Regions from separate parts of the Martinezella sp. CNPSo 3964 genome, predicted to be linked through region 2. Evidence: predicted binding sites of a transcription regulator. Region 2 holds the regulator's gene; each other region holds the start of a gene.
What was found. The regulator PhoB, encoded in region 2, activates phosphate uptake and scavenging genes when phosphate is short. The targets are predictions, from matches to a motif close to TGTCATNNANCTGTCAT.
Positions count from the first base shown of each region.

Region 1 (4,816 bases), on a different contig from region 2:
AGTCTGGAATGGCGGCTCTCGTGGCGGGCGGGTTGCTGCTGGGAATGCCGCTTGCGGCAAATGCCGCCTCTTGCAGCAACACCTCCGCCGGCTTCGAAAACTGGGTGCAGGAATTCAAGCGGGAAGCGCAGGGACAGGGCGTCAGCCCGTCCACCCTCGACAGGGCCTTCGCCAACGTTCATTACAACCAGGCCACCATCCGCGCCGACCGCGGCCAGAAGAGCTTCAAGCTTTCCTTCGAGGAATTCATGAAGAAGCGTGGCGGCCAGACGATCATCAATCGCGGCAAGAGCATGAAGCAAGCCAATGCGGCGCTGTTTGCCAAGATACAGAAGCGCTTCGGCGTTCCCCCAGGCCCGATCATCGCCATCTGGGGCATGGAAACCGGCTTCGGCAGCTATATGGGCGACCAGCATACGCTTTCAGCCGTCTCGACCCTTGCCTTTGACTGCCGTCGTTCCGCATTCTTTACCGAGCAGCTCTACGCCGCCCTGAAGCTTGTGGGCGAAGGCTATCTCAGCCCGTCGGCGCGCGGCGCGGCTCACGGCGAAATCGGCCAGACGCAATTCATGCCGAAAAACGTCGTTGCCTTCGGCGTCGACGAAGATGGCGATGGCAGGGTAGACTTGGTCGGCTCGCGCGCGGATGCGCTGGCCTCGACTGCGAACTTCCTGCGCGGCCACGGCTGGCAGCCGGGCGCCGGCTATCAGCCCGGCGAGCCGAATTTCGCCGCCATCGCCGGCTGGAATGACGCAAAGGTCTATCAGCAGGCGATCGCCTATATCGGCCAGCAGATCGACGGCAAGTAAGCCTGATCTCATCAATTAAAAAGGCGCTGCGACGGGATGGTCAGCAGCGCCTTTTCATTTGATCTGCCTTCGGCCCCACCAGGCGACCGGCCCCTTAAACGTCAGGGCGGATAAAATCGCGCGTAGCCGGGTCCATGATCCATAGCTCGCCGGTCGAAATATCAAACCACGCGCCGTGCAGGCGCAGCTTGCCTTCTTCCTCGCGTGCCTTGATTTCGGGAAAGCTGCGCAGATTTTCCAGCGAATTGCGGATCGAAATACGCTCCAGCGCCGTCTGACGCTCGGTCTGCGTCATGATGTCATTGCTTTTGATCTGTTCGGCAGCCGGCTTCAGCAATGCCATCCACCGGCCGATGAAGTCACCCGGCGAGAGCGGTTCGGCATCGGGATCGAGCGCGGCGCGGATGCCGCCGCAGCGGCCATGACCCATGACGACGATGTCGGAGACCTTGAGCGACAGAACCGCGAATTCAAGCGCCGACGAGGTCGAATGGAAATTACCGTCCGGCTCGTAGGGCGGCACCATATTGGCGACATTGCGGATGACGAAGAGCTCTCCCGGGCCAGCATCGAAGATGATCTCCGGCGCCGAGCGGGAGTCACAACAGGCAATCACGAGCGTCGACGGGTTCTGGCCGAGTTCCGCCAGAGTGCGATAGCGTTCGCGCTCATCGACGTAACGCCCGCTCATGAAATTGCGATAGCCGTTCAGAAGGGTGTCGGGAAAGCTTTGCATGACATTGGATTACAGCGCGCTTCGGCCGATGGCAACTGCTGCGCTGCAAAAAGCGTTAACCGTCGCGAACCGCTATTTTTTCTTCCGCTGTGCCGGATGAACAAGATGGCGCAGCTGCACCATCGCCATCGGCGTCGACAGGCTTGCGGAATCGACGGCCAGCGTCAGCTCGTTGCTGCCGCGTTTGACGGCGCGCGCCAGCACCTCAAAGACGCTGGCCGTCGTCAGTTGCAGCGCCCGCTCCTCATCCATGCCGGAAAGCAGGCGCGACAGGAAGACGGCGGACAAGAGATCGCCAAGCCCGTTCGGCGCGCCTTCCACGCTGCGATGTTCTGCAAGCAGCGCATTTCGGCCGCTGAGATAGAGATTGCCGATGCCGCCGGCCATCATCGGCACGGCGGACGTTACCAGCATGCGCGACGGCCCGAGCGCGAGAGCCGCCTCCATGATGGCGTTGTTATCCTCGAGCGGTGCACCGGCAAGCCAGGCAAGCTCGTAGCGGTTCGGCGTTGCCAGCGATGCCAGCGGGATCAGGTGGTCGCGGATCGCTTCCGCCGTCGCCTCGGGCACATAAAGCCCGCCAGCATCGCCAATAACGGGATCGCAGGCATAGAGGAGATCGGGGTTCTTCTCCCGCAAAGCCGTTACCAGCCGGGCGACGGAAAGCGCCTGCGCAGCATTGCCGAAATAGCCCGACAGCACCGCCCTGACCTCGGAAAGCCAGGGTGCGGCGATGAGATCGTCGATCGCATGGTCGAAATCCGCCTCGTTGAAGGTTAGCCGCGTCGAACGCCCATGGCCGGGATGCCATGGCAGAACGATCGTCGGCAGCGCCCACACCGGATGGCCGAGCGTCTCCAGCGCGAAGACGGCCGCACGATTGCCGACCGACCCTCGGACGACATGGCTGGAGATGACGATAACGGCGCCGGCGGACACTTGCGACATGATGCTAGCTTTCAAGTTCAGGGCTTCAAACTGCCATGGCGCCGTTGATGATCCCTTTGGCGGCACTCTGTCAACCGCACTTCACAGAGTCATGAAAACCTCTGTTGACGAGCCCACTCCGCCAATTTCACACTAATGACATCCGCTTTGCATCGAGATCGCGCATTCCGGCAAGATTTTTAAAAAAACCGGCCAAAATCAGTCCGAAAGCAACCAAATTCGCATTCTTTTTGCCAGTTTTTTCGCTAAACCTTCTGCTACTGTCGTCAAAATTCAAAAATCGGGAGGAATTCCATGGCGCCCAAGACCAATCCGAAACGGGAAAAACAGATCGAAGCGGCACGCAAGATAGCGGCGGCAACGGGCGAGGCGCACCTTGATCCCGAAATCCTGTTCGGCCGGGCAAGCAACGACGACATGGAGCTTTACAGCCCGGAGATGCTGGCTCTTGCCGCGACGCATGCGGCCAAGGAACTCGCGGCCTGGGGCGGCACCTCTCCGCGCGTCAGCATCGAGCAGGTCGCCAACATCGAGCCCGATGGCGTTGCCGTGTCGATCCTCTCGATCACCGACCACAACATGCCCTTCCTCTATGAATCGATCATGGGCGAAGTGACCAGCAGCTACCGCGATCTCTATATGGCGGTGCATCCGATCCTGATCATCGAGAAAGGCAAGCAGCCGAGCCTCTATTCAGCCGATCAACCGAGCGACCCCGCCCATCGCGTCAGCCATATCCAGTTGCATCTCTCACCCCTATCGACGGCGCAAGCAACGGATCTGACCAAGCGGGTCCAGACCGTGCTCGACCAGACGCATCTCACCGTTTCCGACTGGAAGCCGATGCTGTCGCGCCTCGACACAGTCATTTCCGAGCTTTCCACCTACGAAGCGGCCGGCCGCCGCAGGAATGATCGCGACGAAGCGCTCGCCTTCCTTGCCTGGCTAAGAGACGGCAACTTCACCTTCCTTGGCATGCGCGAATATGTCTATTCCGGCAAGGGCGCCAACGCCAAGGTGGAGCGCGATCGCGGCACCGGCCTCGGCATCCTCTCCAATCCGGATGTCCGCGTCCTCCGACAGGGCAAGGACCAGGTGACCACGACGCCTGAAATCCTCGCCTTCCTCGATGGGCCGGATTTCCTGATCGTCACCAAGGCCAACGTCAAGTCGGTCGTCCATCGCCGCGCCTATATGGATTATGTCGGCGTCAAGCGCTTCGACACGGATGGCAACGTCACCGGCGAGCTGCGCATCGTCGGCCTCTTCACCTCCACCGCCTATACCAGCGCCGCAATTGAAGTGCCGCTGCTGCGCTCGAAGGTGCAGAAGGTCAAGGATCACTTCGGCTTCGATCCCACAAGCCATTCCGGCCGCATGCTCGAGAACACGCTGGAATCCTACCCCCGCGACGATCTCTTCCAGATCGATACGACGCTGCTCGCGAGCTTTGCCGAGCAGATCAACGACCTGACAGACCGGCCGCGTGTGCGGGCGCTGCCGCGCATCGATCATTTCGACCGCTTCGTCTCCGTCATCGTCTATGTCCCGCGCGAGGAATATGATTCCGTCGTCCGCGAGAAGATCGGCAACTACCTGAAGTCAGTCTATGACGGCCGCGTCTCCGCTTATTATCCGGCTTTCCCGGAAGGCGGCGTGGCCCGCGTTCACTTCATCATCGGCCGTAGCGCCGGCAAGACGCCACACGTTCCCCAAGCCAAGCTGGAAGAGGCGATCCGCGCCATCACCGCCCGCTGGGATGAGCGTTTCGTCATGCTGGCAGGTCCGAAGGCGCCGAACATCTCCGTCAGCCAGGCTTTCCAGGAAGCTTTCTCGCCGGAAGACGCCTTTGCCGACCTGCCCGATATCGTCGCCACGGCCGGTGCCGAGCCGATCCGTATCGGCTTCTATATCCGCAAGGACGAGGCGGGCGACATTCTCTCGCTGAAGATCTTCCATGGCGATGGCAACCTCGCACTGTCGCGCCGCGTGCCGCTGCTCGAAAATCTCGGCTTCAACGTTATCAGCGAGCGCACCTTCGATATCTACGTCACGGCCAAGGACGGCTCGACCGGCCATGTCGTACTGCACGACATGGAACTCGAGGCTCGGGGCGGATTGACCATCGATCTCGCCCGCCATGGTGCTGCTCTGGAAGAGGCCTTCCTCGCCGCCTTCGGCGGCACGATTGACAATGATGCCTTCAACCGGCTGATCGTCTCCGCCGACCTCTCCGCCCGTGAGACGAACGTCTTGCGCGCCTATTCCCGCTATCTGCGCCAGGCAGGCATTGCCTATTCGCAGGATTATATCTCTGCGACGT
Region 1 covers NZ_JBXSOW010000003.1:99,005-103,820, reverse strand. The annotation lists gene AC13Q5_RS11000 (lytic murein transglycosylase) at 1-809, shown strand, start outside; gene AC13Q5_RS10995 (carbonic anhydrase) at 904-1,545, opposite strand; gene pdxY (pyridoxal kinase PdxY) at 1,618-2,493, opposite strand; gene AC13Q5_RS10985 (NAD-glutamate dehydrogenase) at 2,788-4,816, shown strand, end outside.
Region 1: the regulator PhoB is predicted to act here: its motif matches at 2,618-2,634, upstream of AC13Q5_RS10985 (NAD-glutamate dehydrogenase).

Region 2 (4,816 bases):
CGGCAGAGAGATCGAGAAAGTGTTTCGGAGAAGCCATGTCCTTACCTGTACTCCAGAAAAAACAATAACGCCCGCGTGGGGCAGGAACGCCCCGACTGCGGGCGTTGAACTCAAGCCGATTTTTTAGTGCGGGCGGCGCGCGCACGCTCGGCGGCACGCTCCAGGCGAGCGAGACCTTCGCGTGCTTCTTCGGCAGTCACGACCAGCGGCGGCAGCAAGCGGATGACGTTGTCGCCGGCCGGCACGCCAAGCAGGTGCTCCGCACGGATCGCCTGCAGCAGCTCCGCCTGCGGAATGGCCGCCTTGACGCCCAGCATCAGGCCTTCGCCGCGAACATCCTCGATGATGTCGGGGAAGCGATCCTTGAGCGAGGCCAGCCCCTGACGGAACACCAGCGCGATATCGCGCACATGTTGCAGGAAGCCTTCGGCGAGCACGATGTCGAGAACGGCGTTGCCGACGGCCATGGCAAGCGGATTGCCGCCATAAGTCGAGCCGTGCGTGCCCGCCTTCATGCCGGAAGCAGCTTCCGCCGTCGCAAGGCACGCACCGAGCGGGAAACCACCGCCGATACCCTTGGCGACCGCCATGATGTCAGGCTTGATGCCAGCCCATTCATGGGCAAACAGCTTGCCCGTTCGGCCGACGCCGCACTGCACTTCATCAAGGATCAACAGCAGGCCGTGCTCGTCGCAGATCTGGCGCAGCCCCCGCAGGAATTCATTGGTGGCCGGGCGGATGCCGCCCTCGCCCTGCACCGGTTCGATCAGGATCGCGGCCGTCGCGTCGGTGATAGCGGCACGCACGGCATCGAGATCGCCGAACTGCACCTGGTCGAAGCCCGGCGCCTTCGGACCGAAACCTTCGATATACTTTTCCTGACCACCGGCAGCGATCGTCGCGATCGTGCGGCCATGGAACGCACCTTCGAAGGTGATGATATGGAACTTTTCAGGATGCCCCTTGGCGAACTGATAGCGCCGTGCCGTCTTGATGGCGCATTCCAGCGCTTCTGCACCCGAATTGGTGAAGAACACCTTGTCGGCGAAGGTGGCTTCCGTCAGCCGCTTCGACAGCTTCTCCTGACCGGGCACCTCATAGAGGTTGGAAAGGTGCCAGACCTTGTCAGCCTGGGCCTTCAATTCGGCAACAAGATGGGGATGGGCATGGCCGAGCGAGTTGACCGCGACGCCGGCCGCGAAATCGAGGTAGCGCTCGCCATTTTCGGTGACCAGCCAGACGCCCTCGCCTCGCTCGAACCGTAGCGGAGCGCGCATATAGGTGTCATAAAGCGGCGTGGTCTCGGCCATGGCCATATCTCCTCGATCACAACTTTAAGGACCGATCGCTTCCATTTGATGAAACGGGTCCGAAAAAATCAAAAATGCCGCCTTGCGGCGGCTTGGGCACTATTGATGTTTTGCACCGCGATGTCAACAAAACTGGCGCTTTAGCAGGTGCGAGATAGCGCTTGCGGGCGAAAGAGATGGGTTCGGCGGCGCCTATTGCAGAAATGCCACGCCTGGGCAGCAAGTTGGGGAAAACCTCGAAATCGATTCCTCAAGATTCTCGCGACTCTTGTCACGGAGTCAGCCTCACACTAGGTTAAAAACCAATTGCTAGACTGCATGCGGCGGAACTAGTCACCACAATTTTAGAGCGTTTCGCGCCTTGTTCCCATGCGAGGCAATGGTGAGGGATTCTGCCATCGGAAACGCGACAGCGGAGACAGGGCATGAATTGGACAGACGAACGCGTCGAGAAGCTGAAAAAGCTATGGTCCGAAGGGTTGAGCGCCAGCCAAATTGCTGCGCAGCTCGGTGACGTGAGCCGTAATGCCGTCATCGGCAAGGTGCATCGCCTGAACCTTCCCGGTCGAGCGAAGGCGGGCGGCACGACAACCACAGCGCGCACGCCGAAGCGCAGCGCCGCAGCGCCTCGCGCCGCAAGCTACGGATCGCGCGTTGCTACCCGCACGGTGGTCACCCGTCAGCAGGGCGCAACCATGCTGAAGGAAGAGATCGAGGTCGATTCCGTCAACGAAATTCAATATCGCCCGGCTGCAAATGTCGTCGTTCCGATCTCCCGCCGGCTCGGCCTGACGGAACTGACGGAACGCACCTGCAAGTGGCCGGTCGGCGACCCGCTGAAGGATGATTTCCACTTCTGCGGCAACGACAGCCCGGATTCGTCGCCTTATTGCACCTATCATCAGCGCATGGCCTACCAGCCGGTGCATGATCGCCGACGCAACAACGGCTGAAAACCATAAGCAAAACCCAAGAAAAACGGGCCCCTCGAGGCCCGTTTTTATATTTCCGCCGCTATGTCGTAATGCCCGAGCGGCCTTGCCGCTCAGGCTTCCATGGAATAGCCCGCGCCACGAACGGTGCGGATGACATCCTGCATATTGGAGAAATTCAGCGCCTTGCGCAGACGGCCGACATGGACGTCGACGGTGCGTTCGTCGACATAGATATCGTGCCCCCATACGCCGTCGAGCAGCTGCGAACGCGAGAAGACGCGTCCAGGCGAGGACATCAAGAATTCCAGCAGGCGGAATTCCGTTGGCCCCAACCGCACTTCGCGGCTCTTGCGATGGACGCGATGGGTTTCGCGGTCCAGCTCGATATCGCCACAGCGCAGCACCGTGGAGAGAACCTCCGGGCGGGCACGCCGCAGCATCGCCTTGACGCGGGCCATCAGCTCCGGCGTCGAGAACGGCTTGACGACGTAATCGTCCGCGCCGGTGGAAAGCCCACGCACGCGCTCGCTTTCCTCGCCGCGGGCCGTCAGCATGATGATCGGCAGGCGCTCCGTCTCCGGCCGCATACGCAGCCGGCGGCAGAGCTCGATGCCGGATACACCGGGGAGCATCCAATCGAGGATCAGGAGATCGGGGATGCGCTCCTGGAGACGCAGCTCAGCCTCATCGCCTCTGAGGATCGTGTCGACCTCGAAGCCTTCGGCCTCAAGATTGTAGCGCAGCAGAACGCTAAGCGCTTCCTCGTCTTCTACAACAGCAACTCTCGGAACCATGCGCCTATGGTCTCCTTTCTTCGCTTCCAGATTATTCCGTCACCGCGCCGACGGTGTTGGCGGTATCGTCTTTCGGGCGCTCGCCTTCCGGCTGCGCGCCTGTCGCCATGTAATAGATCGTCTCGGCGATGTTCGTGGCATGGTCGCCGATGCGCTCGATGTTCTTGGCGCAGAAAAGAAGATGCGTGCAGGTGGTGATGTTGCGCGGATCCTCCATCATGTAGGTCAACATCTCGCGGAACAGCGAGGTGTACATTGCGTCGATTTCCTCGTCGCGTTCGCGGATCGACACGGCCTTGTCGGGCGAGCGGGTCGCGTAGACATCCAGAACTTCCTTGAGCTGGCTCAGCGCCAGTTCGGAGAGGTGCTCGATGCCGCGAGCGAGGCGGCGTGGAACGCCGGTGCCCTGAACGGCGATGACGCGCTTGGCGGTGTTCTTGCCAAGATCGCCAACACGCTCCAGGTCGGAGGCGATGCGGATCGAACCCATGATCTCACGCAGGTCGGCTGCCATCGGCTGGCGGCGAGCGATCGTGACGATCGCCTTGTCGCCGACTTCGCGCTCGGCATGGTCGAGAACGACGTCGTCGGAAATGACCTTCTGGGCAAGACCGGCATCGCTGTTGACGAGCGCGCGTACGCTGTCGCTGACCATCTGCTCGGCCAGGCCGCCCATTTCCGCAATGCGGCGCGTCAGGAACTTCAGGTCTTCGTCGTAGGCAGAGAGAATGTGAGTGGAGACCATTTTTCTATCCTCAAGGTGAACTGTGTGAAATGAGCCGCGCGCCTGACATCATCAACCAAAACGGCCCATGATGTAATCCTGCGTGCGGAAATCGTCGGGATTGGTGAACATCTTATCGGTGTCATTCTCCTCGACCAGGTGGCCGAGGTGGAACATTGCGGTGCGTTGCGAAACGCGGGCTGCCTGCTGCATGGAATGCGTCACGATGACGATCGTGAAATTTTCCCGCAGCTCGTGGATAAGGTCTTCGACCTTGGCCGTTGCAATCGGATCGAGCGCCGAGCACGGCTCGTCCATCAGGATGACCTCCGGGCTGACCGCAACGGCGCGGGCGATGCACAGACGCTGCTGCTGACCGCCCGACAGGCTCGTACCGGCGTCATGGAGCCGATCCTTCACCTCGCCCCAAAGACCGGCCTTCTGCAGGCTGGTTTCGACGATATGTTCGAGATCGGCTTTCGAACGATGCAGGCCATGGATGCGCGGACCGTAGGCGACATTCTCATAGATCGACTTCGGAAACGGGTTGGGCTTCTGGAAGACCATGCCGACGCGGGCGCGCAATTCAACGACATCAATGCTGTTATCGTAGACATCCTGATCGTCGAGCGTGATCTTGCCGGTGACGCGGCAAGTCTCGATCGTATCGTTCATGCGGTTGAGGCAACGCAGGAAGGTGGACTTGCCGCAACCGGAAGGACCGATCAGAGCCGTGACCGTATTCGCACGGATCTTCAGATTGACGTCGAAAAGCGCGCGCTTGTCGCCATAGAAGACCGAAACGTCCTGGCCGATCATCTTGTAGGGGATCGTCATCATCTTCTTGGTCAATGCTTTTTCGCTTGCGGCTTCCGTCATCATGTTCATCCTACGGCCCTCCCTTACCAGCGCCGCTCGAAGCGGCGGCGCAGCAGGATGGCGCCGATATTCATTGCGACGAGGAAGAAGAGCAGGACGATGATGGCCCCGGACGTTCTTTCGACGAAGGCACGCTCGGCTTCGCTCGCCCACATGTAAATCTGCACCGGCAGC
Region 2 covers NZ_JBXSOW010000007.1:137,072-141,887, forward strand. The annotation lists gene argF (ornithine carbamoyltransferase) at 1-37, opposite strand, end outside; gene AC13Q5_RS21800 (acetylornithine transaminase) at 111-1,310, opposite strand; gene AC13Q5_RS21805 (GcrA family cell cycle regulator) at 1,736-2,263, shown strand; gene phoB (phosphate regulon transcriptional regulator PhoB) at 2,356-3,039, opposite strand; gene phoU (phosphate signaling complex protein PhoU) at 3,071-3,784, opposite strand; gene pstB (phosphate ABC transporter ATP-binding protein PstB) at 3,836-4,651, opposite strand; gene pstA (phosphate ABC transporter permease PstA) at 4,666-4,816, opposite strand, start outside.

Region 3 (4,816 bases), on a different contig from region 2:
CGCCGACACACCGCGGAAAACCAGGGTTACAAGGATCACGCTGAGAAAGAATATACCAAGGATGGCTGCGAGGAAGCACAAGGCCATCATCACCCGGTTCTTTCCATAGCGCCTCGACACTAGGTTCTGACGAATTGCATTTTCCATGGGTTTTTCCTCAATGCGAGTCGCCGCGGCCGATCATCCACCTTGCCAGCGCAAGCACGCAGAAGGAAAGGATGAACAGGAGCAGGCCGAGCGCAATCAGGCTCGACAATTGCAGACCGTCGGCATCGCCGAAGTTGTTCGCGATCTGGGCGGAAATGGTGGTGGACGGCGAGATGATCGACGACTGCAGGCGGCTCACCGAGCCGACAACGAAGGTGACGGCCATGGTTTCGCCAAGTGCGCGGCCGAGACCGAGCATGATGCCGCCGACGAGACCGCGACGTGTATAGGGGATGAGGATATGGCGAGCCACTTCCCACGTGGTCATGCCCATGCCGTAGGCGGATTCACGCAGCATCGGGGGCACGGTGCTGAACACGTCGCGGGAAATCGCGGTGATGAACGGCAGGATCATGACAGCCAGAACGAGGCTTGCCGTCAAAAGGCCGACGCCTGGCGCCGGCGGCTGGAACAGCAGGCCGATCACCGGCACCTGGCCGATCGTCATGATAAGGAAGGGCAGAATATAGTTCTGCATCAGCGGTACGAGAATAAACAGGCCGACAATGCCGTAAATGATCGAGGGAACACCGGCCAGAAGCTCGATCGCCGTACTGATCGGGCGGCGCAGGCTTCCGGGGCAAAGCTCGGTCAGGAAGATGGCGATGCCGATGCCCAGGGGAACGGCGATCAACATGGCGATGAGTGCACTTACCAGGGTACCGACCACTGCCGGCACGGCGCCGTAGATTTCGGCGGGAGCGCTCCACTTCGTCCCCCAGAGGAACGAGAGCCCGAAGGCCTGGAAGGTCGGCAGGGCATCGATGATGAGAACAACAAGGATTGCCAGCAGCAGAAGCACGACAAGAGCGGCCGAGCCAAGCGTCATGAAATAGAAAATCCGATCCTGCATCCGGAATTTTCTGGTGGCGGCGGAGGTATCCAGTGCCTGGAAGCCAGCCGTCTGAGTCGCGTCAGCCATCGATTTCCCCTTGTCCTGTCACGAAAGGCGGACAGGGCCATGCCCTGTCCGCCGCAACTTTCTCACCCAGCACAAATTACTTCGTGCCGAAGTCCGTCTTCCACGACTTCTCGACGATCTCGGCAACATTTTCCGGGATAGCGAGGTAAGACAGCGCAGTAGCGTCCTTCTGGCCATGCTCATAGGACCACTTGAAGAACTTCAGAGCTTCTTCATTCTTAGCAGCATCGGCCGGCTTCTTGTAGAGCAGAACCCAGGTCGAAGCAGCAATCGGCCAGCTCTTTTCGCCCGGCTGATTGGTGATGATCAGGTTGAAGTTCTTGGCCTTGGCCCAATCGGCGTTCGAAGCAGCAGCCTTGAACGTATCGAGGCTAGGCTCGATCACCTTGCCGGCAGCGTTCTTCATCTTCGCGAAACCGATGTGGTTAGCGACGACGTAGGAATATTCAACGTAGGAGATCGAACCGGCCGTCTGGTTGACGGTGGTGGAAACGCCTTCGGAACCCTTGGCGCCGAAGCCGACCGGCCATTCAACTGCCGTGTTCGAACCAACCTTTTCCTTCCACTCCGGCGAAACCTTCGCCAGGTAGTCGGTGAAGTTAAAGGTCGTGCCCGAGCTGTCGGCGCGATAAACGACGGAGATCGCGGTGGACGGCAGCTTCACTTCGGGGTTGAGAGCCTTGATGGCTGCATCGTCCCACTTGGCGATCTTGCCGAGGAAGATGTCGGCCAGCGTCTTGCCGTCGAGAACGAGTTCGCCCGGCTTTACGCCTTCGACGTTATAGGAAACGACGATACCGCCGGAAATCATCGGGAACTGGGCAATGCCGTTCTTCTCGAGGTCAGCGTCGCTCATCGGCTTGTCCGAAGCGCCGAATACGATGGTCTTGTCGAGGAGCTGCTTGATGCCGGCGCCCGAACCAACCGACTGATAGTTGACGACATTGTTCGTCGCAGCCTTGTAGCCTTCGGCCCACTTGGACAGAACTGGCGCGATGAAGCTCGAGCCGGCGCCCGTGATATCGGCAGCCGAGGCCGAAACGGACATAGCCGCGATGAAGCCTGCAGTCAGGCAAAGCGAACGAAATTTTTGATTCAACATGATTGAACTCACTTCCCAGAGTGATGAAAGGATGGCGAGCAGGAGCTAAGCACGAAGTATCCCATCGGTTAGGTACCCCACCTCGATCTCCTGGCGACAGTGATGGCTCTAATGCCGCATTGTTTCAGTTTGATGACAGTTTAATGAAGCGGCAGTGACACAACCTACAGCAAGCATGGCGACCATTGCGGAGCCACAGGGAAAGGCTCGCATCCTTTCATAGGAGAAGGCGATCTTCACGTTTTGAATCAAGACGATACTCAAAGGCGGATTACATAATCCTTGCGAGTCGTTTCAATAACTTCCCAAGTCCCCTTGAAGCCCGGCTTCAAGATCATGCGATCGCCTGCACGCAGATGAAACGTCTCGCCGTCATCGGCTGTCACAATGGAATAGCCGGAGAGAATGTTGAAATACTCCCACTCGTCATAGGCGATCTTCCACTTCCCCGGCGTCGCTTCCCAGATGCCGGCATAAAGGCCACCTTCGGCCTCATCGAGGCTCCAAGTTCGGAAGGTTGGGGTTCCCGAAATGAGACGGTCTGCTGCGGGCGCCCCTGCCTCAGGCTCAACGCCACCGACATTCAGTTGCAGATAGGTTGCCATTTAAGTCTCCCCCCGGTCGCGCTTCGCCAAGACCAAAAAAAGTCCGCGATCGCCATTGGCGATCGCGGACCGAGACAAGCATGAAATACACTTCGGTCAAAGAGGCCAGCAAGCTTTTTCGGCCTCCTGCCGGGGCAGTCCTCAGACTTTTGCCAGCGCCTGCTCCAGGTCGGCGATGATGTCCTTGACGTCCTCTATGCCGATGGACAGCCGCACCACATCCGGGCCGGCGCCGGCGGCGACTTTCTGCTCGTCGGTCAATTGCTTGTGTGTCGTCGAGGCGGGATGGATGACGAGCGAACGCGTATCGCCGATATTGGCAAGATGCGAGAAGAGCTCCAGGCCTTCGACCAGCCCCTTGCCGGCTTCATAACCACCCTTCAATCCGAAGGTGAAGACGGAGCCAGCGCCTTTCGGTGAATAACGCTGCTGCAGGGCGTGGTTCGGATCGTCCTCCAGGCCGGAATAGTTGACCCAAGCCACTTTCTCCTGCGACTTCAGCCAGCGCGCAACCACAAGCGTATTGTCGGAGTGGCGCTGCATGCGCAGCGGCAGCGTTTCGATGCCAGTCAGGATCAGGAAGGCGTTGAACGGCGAGATGGCTGGGCCAAGATCGCGCAGGCCAAGGACGCGGCAGGCAATGGCGAAAGCGAAATTGCCGAAGGTCGCATGCAGTACGATGCCGTTATATTCCGGGCGCGGTGAAGACAGCATGGGATAATTGCCCGAGGCGGACCAGTCGAAAGTGCCGCCGTCGATGATGATGCCACCCATGGAATTGCCATGGCCGCCAAGGAATTTCGTCAGGGAATGCACGACGATATCGGCGCCATGCTCCAGCGGCCGGATGAGATAGGGGCTCGCCAGGGTATTGTCGACGATCAATGGCAGACCATGCTTGTGCGCGATGGCCGCGATCGCAGCGATATCGACGAAGGTGCCGCCGGGATTGGCAAGGCTTTCGATGAAGATGGCGCGGGTACGACCATCGATCTGCGCTTCGAAAGTCCCAAGATCGGCGGGATCGGCCCAGCGGACTCGCCAGTCGAAATTCTTGAAGGATTGCCCGAACTGATTGACCGAGCCGCCGTAGAGCCGCTTGGCCGCGACGAAATTATCGCCCGGCTGCATGATGGCATGGAAGACGAGCAGCTGGGCCGCATGACCGGAGGCGACAGCGAGAGCCGCAGTTCCGCCTTCGAGAGCCGCCACCCGCTCTTCCAGCACGGCTTGTGTCGGGTTCATGATACGCGTGTAGATATTACCGAACTGCTGCAATCCAAACAGCGCAGCGGCATGATCCGCATCCTGAAAAACGAAGGACGTCGTCTGGTAGATTGGCGTCGCGCGCGCACCTGTCGTGGGGTCCGGCTGCGCGCCCGCATGGATCGCAAGCGTGTCGAAACCTGGATTGCTGGTTGGCATGATTTTTCCTCCCGCCGGATTTTGTTCGTGACGGGAAAAGCATAACGCCTGGCATATGAAAGTTAACCGCGAACTTTGCCGTGCATCTCGGCTCGCGGAAAAAACTTGCCATCTTTCAGTAAGATCGCGCGATAAACGGCCGAATGCCGCCGTCGCGCATGATCTCGGGTCAGGCGACCAGGCGCGGATACTCGATGGCCGGGCAACGATCCATGACAACCCTCACCCCTGCGGCTTCCGCTCTTGCCGCGGCGGCGTCATCGCGCACGCCAAGCTGACCCCAGATGACCGGTGGCCGCGGCTCGATCATGATCGTCTCCTCCACGACCGATCGAAGATATTCGGGTGCCCGGAAAACATCGACCATATCCACAGGCTCGGGAATATCGGCCAGGCGCGCATAGACCCATTGACCAAGAATTTCCTTGCCGGCCTGTCCGGGATTGATGGGGATGACGCGATACCCCCTGTTCAGGAGATAGGCCATCACACCGTTGCTCGGGCGCGCGGGATTGGGCGAAGCGCCAACGAGCGCAATGGTCCTTACGGACAAGA
Region 3 covers NZ_JBXSOW010000001.1:645,019-649,834, forward strand. The annotation lists gene pstA (phosphate ABC transporter permease PstA) at 1-147, opposite strand, end outside; gene pstC (phosphate ABC transporter permease subunit PstC) at 158-1,129, opposite strand; gene pstS (phosphate ABC transporter substrate-binding protein PstS) at 1,206-2,177, opposite strand; gene AC13Q5_RS03140 (cupin domain-containing protein) at 2,492-2,836, opposite strand; gene AC13Q5_RS03145 (O-acetylhomoserine aminocarboxypropyltransferase) at 2,978-4,261, opposite strand; gene AC13Q5_RS03150 (CoA-binding protein) at 4,431-4,816, opposite strand, start outside.
Region 3: the regulator PhoB is predicted to act here: its motif matches at 2,353-2,369, upstream of pstS (phosphate ABC transporter substrate-binding protein PstS).

Region 4 (4,816 bases), on a different contig from region 2:
TCGATCGCATCATTGCGCCGCTTCAGTGCATCGTAGTCCGCATCCGAAATCTCCGGCGCATCCTTGCCATGATAAAGCGCGTCGTTGCGCGCGATCTCCGCAGCCAAGTAAGCAAGCGCCGCGGCCGCCTCCTCTTCGCTCAAATCTTCCACGGGCTTCTGTTCGGTGCTCATGAATCTACACTCCCGATTTCGAAGATGTTTTAGAGCACTTCCGCGAAAAGTGCGAAGCGGTTTTCAGCCCGGCGCACGTAAAAACAAAGGGAAAAAATCCGCCGTTCAATCGCCGACCAACAACGGTGACGGTGGAGTTCACGACAACTTTACGCCATGATCGGTCGTCCTTGGTGTTACAGATGCGGGAAATATCGGCGTTCAGACAGCCTTAGTGGAGTTCTCCATCCAATTCCTGAGACTGGGGCTCTTCCGTGTCTATCGCAGGGGATTTAAGGTAGACTATTATGAGAACCAGATCTCTGGAAATGATTGGATCATCAGCGGAAATTCGACATCACGCATGAAGCATCGTCTTACCCTTCTCTCTATTTCTCTCGTTATTGCAGTTATGATCATGAGCTCATTCGTCAGCCGCTCTGCTTTGGGGCTGGTCGTTAGAGCGTGCGAGATCAACTCCACCCTGACAGGCTCACCATATCCGTGCCTCAAGATAGTCCAGTCGCAGGACCCGATGTCTTCGTATGTTGTTCTTCGTGAGCCGGCGGACAAAGAGCGAACCATTCTTGCACCGCTCGCCGACGTGCCCGGTATCGAAGATCCACGCCTTCTGGCTGCGGGAGCGCCGAACTATTTCGGCGAAGCGTGGAGAGAATTGTCAGCAATCGATCCGCGTGTAATGAAGGCTTCGCCACAGAATTTTGCACTGGCGATAAACGCTGCCAGTTGGCGCACGCAAGATCGGCTTCATATCCACATGGGCTGCGAGACGCCTCGCTTTACGGCTCTGTTGAAGAGTCATGCGACGGAGATTGAAAGCGGCCGATTTACAAACCTGAAGACCAAAGCAGGTTGGTGGGCAACCTTCCATGCGGCCGACGACCTCACGAATTTAAACCCATTGAAGCTCGTCGCAGACGGCGTTGATGGCGCCCGCTCAAATATGGAAAACGTCGTGGTTGGCGTCTTTGGCTCGATATTGCCGGACGGACAGCATGGTTTCTATATTCTCGCAAGAATAAACGAAGCACACAAATCCCGCGGGTCGGCCGAGGATATGATCGATCCCAAGTGCCAGCTCTAGTGCATGTCGCGCAAAAGTTCGTCCGTCAACCGTCCCGGAATCTTACGGAACCGCAGTGGCAAGCTGTGTCGTGCCGCTGTCCTTCATCCCTCATTGTAAGGGCACTGTACCCGTTTCCGCAAAGCAACCGGGCCAAACGCTGACAGCAAAGTCGCCAGGAGCGGATCAGGACCAGCGCTCGCAAAAGGCTTCGATGTCGCTTGACTGAAAATCGGCGAGCCGCTCCATGATGGTTTCGAAAGACCAATCCCACCAGGCGATGGAAATAAGTCTCTCTGCGACGCTTCGCGTGAACCGCTCTCGAATGAATTTGGCGGGAATACCACCGACAATCGTATATGGTTGGACATCTTTGGTGACGACCGCACCTGCCGCGAGCACGGCACCGTTTCCAACCTTGACGCCCGGCAAAACAATCACGCCGTGACCGATCCAGACATCATTGCCGATGACAGCACGATCTTCCTTTCGCCGATCGAAAAAGGCATGGTCCCGCACGGCGTCCGCCGAGTAATATTCCGGACAGTAGGTGAAGCGGTGCATGGACGGGCGGTCCATCGGGTGATTGGGAGCGCCAATCCTGACCTCTGCCGCGATGGCGCAGAACTTTCCAATCGTTGCATCACCGACAATGCAGCGCGGCCCCAAATAGGAGAAATCCCCGAGCTCTGCCGTGTGCAGAGATGTGTCCGCCAAAATCTCACAGCATCTGCCGATGCTCGAATCCCTTATGCTCGCCGTCGAGTGAATGACGGTTTCCGCGATTTTGGGGCGATTTGGCTGTGCAGTCGAGTGCATTGGCAGTCTCCGGATTCTGGCCTGCCTAACCGGGGACGATGAAGGATATATGACGCAAGATCGTCGAAAGACCGAAGCGAGATGTCAGCGACAGACGACGCAGTTCAGGCGCGTCGCAGCCATAGCAGCTGGCCTGGCTGCTATATCCGCTTCGGGCAGGTAGTCGCTGGCATTTGCTGCATGGACAGCACCGCAGGAAACGATCAACCGTTGCCTGCCAATAGGCGCTTGGCAGCCGCCCTCGCCTCTTCGGTCACCGAAGCGCCTGCGAGCATGCGGGCGATTTCCTCGGTACGATCCTTCGGTTCCATGGTGGCAACGCGCGTGGAAATCTTTTCCGAGCCATCCGCGACCGGTCCCTTGGAGATCAGCAGATGCGTTGCAGCGCGGGCTGCGACCTGAGGTGCGTGGGTGACCGACAGCACCTGCACGCGATCGGACAGCCGTTTCAGCCGCTGGCCGATCGCATCCGCGACCGCACCGCCGACGCCGGTGTCGATTTCGTCGAAGACAAGGGTCGGCGCCGAGCCGCGATCGGCAAGCGCAACCTTCAACGCCAGAAGGAAACGCGACAGCTCGCCTCCGGAAGCGACCTTGGTGATCGGGCCTGGACGCGTACCGGGGTTGGTCTGCACGTGGAATTCGACGACATCGATGCCATCGGCCGTTCCGGCTTCGGGATCGCTTGTTATCTCCACCATGAAACGCGCGCGCTCAAGCTTCAGGGCCGGCAATTCCGCCATGACAGCCGCAGCAAGCGCCTCGCCAGCATGACGGCGCTTCTCCGACAGGCTGCGAGCGGCAACATCGTATTCCGTCTTGGCGGCGGCAAGCTCGGCATCGAGCCGGGCCAGCCGCTCTTCGCCAGCGTCGACATCGGCAAGATCAGAAATCATGCGCTGCGCCAATGCCGGCAATTCGATGACAGGCACCGAATATTTGCGCGAGGCTGCGCGCAACGCGAACAGACGCTCCTCAACGCGCTCCAGTTCGCGCGGATCGTATTCCGTCTTGCGCAGCGCAGTCTCGACTTCCATCTGCGCGTTGGAAAGCTGGTCGAGAGCGGCGTCGAGCAGTGCGACGGTATCTTCCAGCAGGCCGGGCGCTTCATGGCTCTTGCGCTCCAGCCGGCGCACCAGCGAAGCGATATGCGGCACGGGCGACGCGTTGCCATTGAGGAACTCGGAAGCCTCGGCGATATCGCCGGCAATGCGCTCGGCCTTCATCATTCGCGAGCGCTTCTCGGCAAGTTCGTCCTCTTCGCCATCCTGTGGCGAGAGCTTTTCCAGCTCCTCGACGGAGGCGCGGAGATAATCCGCCTCGCGAGCGGCCCGCTCCACCTGCTCCCTGTGCTTTTTCAGCGTGCGATCGGTATCGCGCCAGACCTTGTGGAGCCTGCCGACGTCCTGCGCTTCATCGGCGAGATTGGCGAAGGCATCGAGCAAAGTGCGATGCGCATCCGTGTCGACGAGTGCACGATCATCGTGTTGACCATGAATTTCGACGAGGAGCTGCCCGACCTGGCGCATGAGCTGAACGCTGAGCGCCTGATCATTGACAAAAGCCTTGGTTCGGCCGTCTGCCGACTGGACCCGGCGGAAAATCAGGTCCCCGTCATCGTCGATGTCGTTTTCGCGCAGGAGTTTGCGGGCGGGATGCTGCGTATCGACATCAAAAACCGCTGTCACCTGACCGCGATCTTCGCCATGGCGCACAAGCCCGCCATCGCCGCGCCCGCCAAGGGCCAGCGACAGACTGTCAAGCAGGATGGATTTGCCCGCACCCGTCTCGCCGGTCAACACCGAAAGTCCGGACTCGAAGGCAAGATCCAGCCGCTCGATCAAAACGATATCGCGGATCGAAAGCTGGATCAGCATCTTCGCTCAATCTCACGTCCCAAGAAGAAGTTTCTTGCCCGCTCTGGAAATCCACGAGCCCGAATTTTCGCTCGGCTCCACGCCACCCTTCTGCAGCAGCTGATAAGAGTCCTTATACCAGCGGCTGTCCGGATAGTTGTGTCCGAGAACGGCAGCTGCCGTTTGCGCTTCGGGTACGATACCCATCGCATAATAGGCCTCGACGAGTCGCGCCAGAGCTTCTTCGATCTGGTTCGTCGTCGGATACTGCTCCACCACAATACGGAAGCGCGAGATTGCTGCGAGGTAATCCTTGCGCTCCAGATAATAACGGCCGATCTGCATTTCCTTGCCGGCGAGCTGGTCGCGGGCGAAGCGGATCTTTTCCTGAGCGTCACTGACATATTGCGACTTCGGATAGGTATTGACCAGCTTGGTCATCGCCTCGATCGTCTGCTGTGCCGCACGCTGGTCCTGCGTGACGTCGACGATCTGCTTGGCATAGGACGAACCGACCAGGTACTGCACGTAATCGGCGTCTTCCGAGCCCGGATATTGCTTGAGATAGGTATTGCCGGTCTGCACCGCGTCATCATAGCGACCTGTACGGTACTTCACGAAGGTGCTCATCACCAGTGCCTTGCGCGCCCACTCGGAGAAGGGCTGCTGCTGGTTGATGGCATCGAACTTCTTGCCGGCTTCCGTCATGTTGCCAGCCTTGATATTGGCCAGACCCTGATTGTAGAGCATCTCCGGCGGATCGGTCTCGACACCGAGCTTGGTGATGTCGATATCCTTTTTCGTATTACACCCCGTCACCACCGCACCGGTACCGGCCAGAAGGAGCGATACGAGCAAAGCCCGTGCTGTGATATTCATGCGTTCAGACCTTGCAAAACCCATCG
Region 4 covers NZ_JBXSOW010000002.1:128,010-132,825, forward strand. The annotation lists gene ligA (NAD-dependent DNA ligase LigA) at 1-173, opposite strand, end outside; gene AC13Q5_RS07250 (CDP-diacylglycerol diphosphatase) at 517-1,257, shown strand; gene AC13Q5_RS07255 (DapH/DapD/GlmU-related protein) at 1,423-2,055, opposite strand; gene recN (DNA repair protein RecN) at 2,259-3,932, opposite strand; gene AC13Q5_RS07265 (outer membrane protein assembly factor BamD) at 3,945-4,814, opposite strand.
Region 4: the regulator PhoB is predicted to act here: its motif matches at 2,094-2,110, upstream of AC13Q5_RS07255 (DapH/DapD/GlmU-related protein).